Regions from separate parts of the Arthrobacter sp. Ha26 genome, predicted to be linked through region 1. Evidence: predicted binding sites of a transcription regulator. Region 1 holds the regulator's gene; the other holds the start of a gene.
What was found. The regulator HrcA, encoded in region 1, represses chaperone genes, less so after heat shock. The targets are predictions, from matches to a motif close to TTNGCACTCGNNNNNNNCGAGTGCNAA.
Positions count from the first base shown of each region.

Region 2: the regulator HrcA is predicted to act here: its motif matches at 2,226-2,252, upstream of groL (chaperonin GroEL).

Region 1 covers NZ_JBNHGX010000008.1:209,308-212,908, reverse strand. Annotated here, with positions in the region: gene AC5RVY_RS17835 (16S rRNA (uracil(1498)-N(3))-methyltransferase) at 1-66, opposite strand, end outside; gene dnaJ (molecular chaperone DnaJ) at 69-1,196, opposite strand; gene hrcA (heat-inducible transcriptional repressor HrcA) at 1,279-2,292, opposite strand; gene AC5RVY_RS17820 (DUF3097 domain-containing protein) at 2,467-3,321, shown strand; gene AC5RVY_RS17815 (DUF4870 domain-containing protein) at 3,507-3,601, shown strand, end outside.
Region 2 covers NZ_JBNHGX010000006.1:34,296-37,896, forward strand. Annotated here, with positions in the region: gene AC5RVY_RS14395 (LytR C-terminal domain-containing protein) at 1-460, shown strand, start outside; gene AC5RVY_RS14400 (cold-shock protein) at 650-856, shown strand; gene AC5RVY_RS14405 (ABC transporter substrate-binding protein) at 853-2,133, shown strand; gene groL (chaperonin GroEL) at 2,429-3,601, shown strand, end outside.

The DNA of each region.
Region 1 (3,601 bases):
AAAGCGCCCTTCCGGCGCCATCCGGTCCAGGGAGCCGGAGGCGGTAAAAAAGACGGGGTTGCTCACCGCTACAGGTTACCGAGCCGGTCCCGAAGCTTGGCGAACATTCCACCACTGGCGGCAAGCTTGCCCTCGGTGATCTGCTCGCCCCGGAGCTTGGCGAGCTGGCGGAGGAGGTCCTCCTGCGCCGGGTCCAGCCTGGCAGGCGTCTCCACCTGCAGGTGGACCTTCAGGTCGCCACGCCCATAACCGCGCAAGTGGGTTACGCCCAGCCCGCGCAGGGTGATGATTTCCCCCGACTGTGTTCCTGCCTTCACATCGATGTCCTGCGGGCCATCGAAAGTTTCCAGCGTTACGTCGGTTCCCAGCGCCGCCGCCGTCATGGGAATGTTCAACGTAGCGTGAAGGTCGTCGCCTTCGCGGACGTAGGTGGCGTCATTGTTGACACGGATTTCGACGTACAGGTCTCCGGCTGGGCCGCCGGCAGGACCGGCTTCGCCCTGGCCGGAGAGCTGGATCCGGGTGCCTGTGGCGACGCCGGCAGGTACCTTGATGGTCAGCGAACGCCGGCTGCGGATGCGGCCCTGCCCGTTGCACTCATTGCAGGGGTCCTTGATAACAGTTCCGAACCCTTCGCAGGTGCCGCACGGGGCTGCCGTCATCACCTGGCCCAGGATGGACCGGACCGCCCGCTGGACCTGGCCGCTGCCGCCGCAGATATCGCAACGTTCCGGGTGGGTACCGGGCCGGCAGCACGAGCCATCGCAGGTGGGGCAGATGACTGCAGTATCGACTTCAAGCTTCTTGTTGACGCCGAACACGGCGTCGCGCAGTTCGATCCTGACACTGATGAGCGCATCCTGACCGCGCCGGACGCGCGATGCGGGACCCGAGGAACCGCCAGCGCCGAAGAATGTATCGAAGATGTCCTGGAACGCAAAGCCCTGGCCGGCGTACGCGCCGCCGCCAAAGCCGTTGTCCGTGCCGTTCTCGTTGCCCGTGGTGTCATACACCCGGCGCTTCTGCGGATCAGAGAGAACCTCGTAGGCGTGGGTCACGGCCTTGAAGCGGTCTGCAACGTCCTCGCCGGGATTGACGTCCGGGTGAAGGGTGCGGGCCAGCTTGCGGTAGGCCTTCTTGATCTCTTCCCCGGTAGCATCCGGTGAGACTCCAAGGACTTCGTAGTGGCTGCTCAAAGTTCGTATCTCTTCCTTGTTGTTTTGCCTGCAGGTGTGCTGCGGGCACTACTGTTCATGCCTGGACGCCGGACCTCGCCGGTCAGGGTCCCAAAATGCGAGACAGGTACCGGGCCACAGCCCGGACCGCGGCCATCGTGGTGGGATAGTCCATCCTGGTGGGGCCCAGCACGCCGATCTTCGCGACACTGTCAGGCCCGTAACCTGTGGCAACCACCGACGCCTCGGCAAGTCCGTCGTAAGGGTTCTCACGGCCGATGCTGACGGCCACGCCGCGGTGGTCCTGCGCCATCTCACTCAGGAGCCGGAGCATCACCACCTGTTCCTCCAGCGCTTCCAGTACGGGGCCGATGCTGAGCGGAAAGTCCACATTGGAGCGGGCCAGGTTGGCTGTCCCGGCCATCACCATGCGGTCCTCCCGGCTGCTGTGTGCGAGCCCCTCCAGCCCGTGCGCCAGCGCCTGCGCCGCCTGGCGCTGTGCGGGGGCGACGCCGGACACCACCGCGGGCAATGACTGCGCCAGCTGGCTCAAGGGACTCCCGCCGAGGGATCCCAGGAAATGGGCACGCAGCGCGCCTAGGACGTCGTCGCCAAGGTCCTGCCCGACGTCGATGACCCGTTGCTCGACTTTGCCGCTGTTGGCGATCAGCACCACGAGCACCTTGCGTGGTGCAAGGAGGACAAATTCGATGTGGCGCACCAAAGCCCGGTTGAGGTGCGGATACTGGACGACGGCAACCTGGTTGGTCAGCTGGGACAGCAGCCGGACCGTGCGCTCCAGCACGTCGTCGAGGTCGTCGGCGCCTTCCAGCAGGGACTGTATGGCCCGCCGCTCCGCCTGGGACAGCGGCTTGACCGCAGAGATCTGGTCCACGAAGAGCCGGTAGCCCTTGTCCGTGGGAATGCGGCCTGCACTGGTGTGCGGGGCGGTGATCAAGCCTTCATCCTCAAGGGCCGCCATGTCGTTGCGGATGGTGGCGCTGGAGACACCAAGATGGTGACGTTCCACCAGGGCCTTGGAGCCGACCGGCTCGCGGGAGTGGACGTAGTCCTCCACGATGGCCCGGAGAACTTCCAGCTTGCGCGGTTCGCTCACGCTCCACCTCCATCCAGGGATCAGGGCAGCCGTTCAGCCTGCACCGTACCTCACAGGCTTTAGCACTCGACATGCCTAAGTGCTAACAGTCTATTATGACTCGGCCCGTTGTTAGCATTGGTACCGCTCCGGGCGAAATTCCGGGCCAGGACCAGCAGGAAGCGGAGTAATTCCATGCAATACCAGAACTGGGGAGCCCAGGACCTGACCGCCCCCGCCCGGACGCAGCTGCCCGAAGTGCCCGTGGAGCGTGGAATGGTACTGGAGGAGGTCCAGTCCGGCTGGGTGGGCGCTGTGACGCGGGTGGAAAAATCCGGCGGCATGCACGTGGTGGCACTGGAGGACCGCCGGGGCAAGTCCCGGTCCTTCCGGCTCGGGTTCGGTTTCCTTCTCGAAGGCCAGGCGATCCGGCTGATGCCGCCTGCTCCCAAGCAGGCCCAGGGCAACGGCGCGGCAGCCTCGAGGACTGCCTCAGGTTCGGTCCGGGTGGCGGGGCAACGGGCACAGGTGGCCAAGGCGAGCCGCATTTGGGTGGAAGGAAAGCACGACGCCGAACTGGTGGAGAAGGTCTGGGGCGACGACCTCCGGGTGGAGGGCATCGTCGTCGAACCCCTGCACGGCATTGATGACCTCGCCGCCGCCGTCACCAATTTCAGGCCCGGCCCCGGACGGCGCCTGGGCGTTCTCGTTGACCACCTGGTGCCCAACTCCAAGGAGTCGCGCATCGCCGACGCCGTGATGGCCTCCCCCGGCGCTGCGGGAAACGTCCTGATTGTTGGCCACCCCTATGTAGACGTGTGGCAGGCGATCCGGCCCGCAGTTCTGGGCATTGAGAAGTGGCCGGAAGTGCCGCGCGGGCAGGACTGGAAAACGGGCATCCTGGCTGCTTTCGGCTGGCCGCACGCCACCAAGGAGGACATTGGCCTGGGCTGGCAGAAACTGCTGGGCGCCGTCCGGACCTACGCGGACCTGGAAGCGTCGCTGCTGGGCAGGGTGGAGGAAGTCATCGACTTCCTGACCGTTCCCTGAGCTGAAGGAATACGCACGGGTTCGCCGGGCGGAGGTTCACCGGGCTTCCGGCGGGGTACGCCGACCGAAGGCAGGCACGGAGGCCTGCACCAAGTATCCTTGGTACTGCGGTAGCTGCGGTGGCAGCGCCGCAGCAGATTTTGGCATTCTTAGTCGGCACCATTGCACTTTCGAAGGAACAGACCGTGGCAGAAAACGCACGTGATCACAGGGACAGCCAGGGCCGTTCGGAGTACCACGGCGTCCCGGCGAATGCGCTGCCCCTGACGGCCAGCGAAGA
Region 2 (3,601 bases), on a different contig from region 1:
CCAGGCTTCCCTCAGCCAGGAGGCAGGACCGCTGGCCGGCACCGGTTCCACGGCCTCGGCCAGTCCGGATGCCGCCCCCACCACCGAGGCCTCCACGGAGGCGCAGCCTTCGGCGTCGGCTGAACCCGAAGCAAGTGCCGAAACCGAAGCGGAACCGAGCGCGTCCCCCAAGGCCCCGGCGCTGATAGACAAGACCCAGGGTGTTGCCATTTACAACGCCGCCGGGACGGCAGGACTGGCCAGCCGGGTGGGCGGCACGGTCCAAGCCGACGGCTGGACGCTCGGGCAGGTGGGTAACTGGGCGGGCTCGCCACAGCAGACGTCCATCATCTTCTACTCGGGAGCCGGACAGCTCGCCAGCGCCGAGGCCCTGGCAAAGCTCCTCGGCATCCCCACCCTGGTGAACAGCAACGAATTCCAGCTGCCGCTGGTTGTGGTGCTCGGCCCCGGCTACCGCTAAACAGCGAGCATTGGACTTCGCGGCCTTCCATGCACCGGCGGCTGTTACGCCTGAATAACTATTGCTGGTCTGGCGGAGCCGTCCCGCCCCGGCGGCACGGAATTGGCTAGAGTGATTTTCAGGTTCGGTCCGGGCCAGCCGGAACTTAGCGGCGTGGGCGGCCGGACGCAACGGAAAGAGTGGTCGGACATGGCACTGGGAACCGTCAAATGGTTCAACGCTGAAAAGGGCTACGGCTTCATCACCGTCGACGCCACAGGGGATGACATCTTTGTCCACTGGTCCGCAATTCAGGGTGAAGGGTACCGGGCCCTCGACGAAGGCCAGCGCGTGGAACTCGAGGTGGGCGAAGGCGAGAAGGGCCCGCAGGCCGAAAGTGTCCGGCCGGCCGAGTGAACAACGCTTTCCTCCGTCCCGCGGCTTTCCGCCGGACCCTTCTGGCAGCTGCCGCCTGCTCAGCACTTGCCCTGACCGCCTGTTCCGGTGCCGCCGGCAATGCGCGGACGGAACCGGCAGAAGCGTCAGGGGACGGCACCCTGAAAGTGGGGCTGATCCTGGACAGCACGGGCGACAACGCCTTCCTGAACGCACCACAGTTGGCGGCTGCCACGCTCGCCGTGCAGGAGATCAACGCCGCCGGCGGCCATAAGGGCAAACCGGTGGAGCTCCTTCCCACCGACACCGGGCAGGATGCGGCCGGGCAGGCGCAGGCACTCGTTGCCGCCAAGGCTGACGTTGTTATCGGCCCCACCGACTCCAGCCATGCGCCCGCTGCCATCGACATCCTCTCGCGTGCCCGGACCCCGCTGATCTCGCCGGCCAACACCGCCGCCGGACTGAGCAGCGCCAACAGCGGCGGCTATTACTTCCGGACGGCAGCGGCCGACGTCGCCCAGGCGCCCGTCCTCGTGAAGCTCGCCAAGGACGCCGGCGCCAGGACTGTGGCGGTGATTCACCAGGACGGCTCTTACGGCACCGACGTGTCAGCCGCCGTCGCCACCGCCGCCGGACAGGCCGGAATGGAAGTAGCTGCCACTGCTGACTTTGAGCCGGGTGAGGCGGCCAGTGTGGCGGCCGCAGTGGACAAAGCCAACGCTGACGCCGTCATTGTCATCGCCCGGGACGGTGCCCAGGGCGCCTTGGCGGAGCTCGGCAACGCCGGTGTTGACGGAAAACGGATCATCCTCAGCGATGGCGCCTTCGCCCGCTACGCTTCGCGGCTGCCGGCCAAGTCCCTTGACGGCGCCCGGGCGGTGGTTGCGGGGCAGCTTCCCACGGCGGCCTTCCAGGCCAGGCTGCTCTCGGTGGATCAGGACCTGAAGGATGTCTCGTTCGCTGCCGAGACCTATGACGCCGTGACCGTTGCTGCCCTGGCCGCCGCCCGGGCGCAGGACGACGCGGGCCGTTCCATCGCGGCCAACCTGATCGCCGCGTCCGGGGGAGCGGTGGAGGGAAGCGCCGGGAAGCCGGCTGCCGAGGCGTGCCTCACCTACAAGGACTGCCGGGCAGGGCTGATGACAGGGCCGGATATCAACTACGACGGCGAGTCGGGTCCGGTTGCCTTCGACGCCAACGGCGACATCACCACTGCCACCTTCACCGTCTACACCTACGGGGCTGACAACAATCCGACGGCCAGCGGCCGGGAGACGGCGGGACGGGCGGCTGGCTAAGCTTCGCTGGGCGCCGCTTCGCCGTCGGCTAAACCGGGGACCTTACCGCTTCTTTCGCTTGCACTCTCACGTGGGGAGTGCTAATTATTGAGTTAGCACTCTGACGTACCGACTGCTAAAGCAAAGCTGGTTCCGGCCTGCGGCGCGCGGCACCGGTCGAGGAGCGAAGAAACACCTAACTGGAGTGAGATCCGCACCCGGAGGCATACAGAGGCCAACGGCGAAGGATCGTCCGTCGCGGGCACTGCAGCGAAGGTTCATTCTTAACGACTGTCCCGAAAGGACTACTGCCGTTATGGCCAAGATCATTGCATTTGATGAAGAGGCACGCCGCGGCCTTGAGCGGGGCCTGAACATCCTCGCCGACGCCGTTAAGGTCACCCTCGGCCCGCGTGGACGCAACGTCGTCCTCGAGAAGAAGTGGGGCGCTCCCACGATCACCAACGATGGTGTTTCCATCGCCAAGGAGATCGAGCTGGACGATCCTTACGAGAAGATCGGCGCCGAGCTGGTCAAGGAAGTTGCCAAGAAGACGGACGACGTCGCCGGCGACGGTACCACCACGGCAACCGTGCTGGCACAGGCACTGGTGAAGGAAGGCCTGCGCAACGTTGCTGCCGGCGCCGACCCGCTGTCCCTCAAGCGCGGCATCGAGAAGGCCGTTGAGGCCGTCACCGCCGAACTGCTGAACTCCGCCAAGGAAATCGAAACCAAGGAAGAGATCGCCGCCACGGCGTCCATCTCCGCCGGTGACGAGGAAATCGGTGCCCTCATCGCCGAAGCCCTGGACAAGGTGGGCAAGGAAGGCGTCATCACGGTCGAGGAGTCCAACACCTTCGGCCTGGAGCTTGAGCTCACCGAAGGCATGCGCTTCGACAAGGGCTACATCTCCGCTTACTTCGTCACCGACGCCGAGCGCCAGGAAACGGTCCTTGAGGATCCGTACATCCTGATCGTCAACTCCAAGATCTCCAACGTCAAGGAACTGGTTGCTGTCCTCGAAAAGGTCATGCAGTCCAACAAGCCGCTGCTGATCATTGCCGAGGACATCGAGGGCGAGGCCCTGGCCACCCTGATCGTCAACAAGATCCGCGGCACCTTCAAGTCCGTTGCCGTCAAGGCTCCGGGCTTCGGTGACCGCCGCAAGGCACAGCTCGCCGACATCGCCGTCCTCACCGGCGGCCAGGTCATCTCCGAAGAAGTTGGCCTCAAACTGGAGAACGCCGGCCTGGAACTCCTGGGCAAGGCACGCAAGGTTGTTGTCACCAAGGACGAGACCACCATCGTCGAAGGTGCCGGCGACGCCGACCAGATCGCCGGCCGCGTGGCCCAGATCCGCGCTGAGATCGAGAACTCCGATTCGGACTACGACCGCGAGAAGCTGCAGGAGCGCCTGGCCAAGCTGGCCGGCGGCGTTGCAGTCATCAAGGCCGGTGCCGCAACCGAGGTTGAGCTCAAGGAGCGCAAG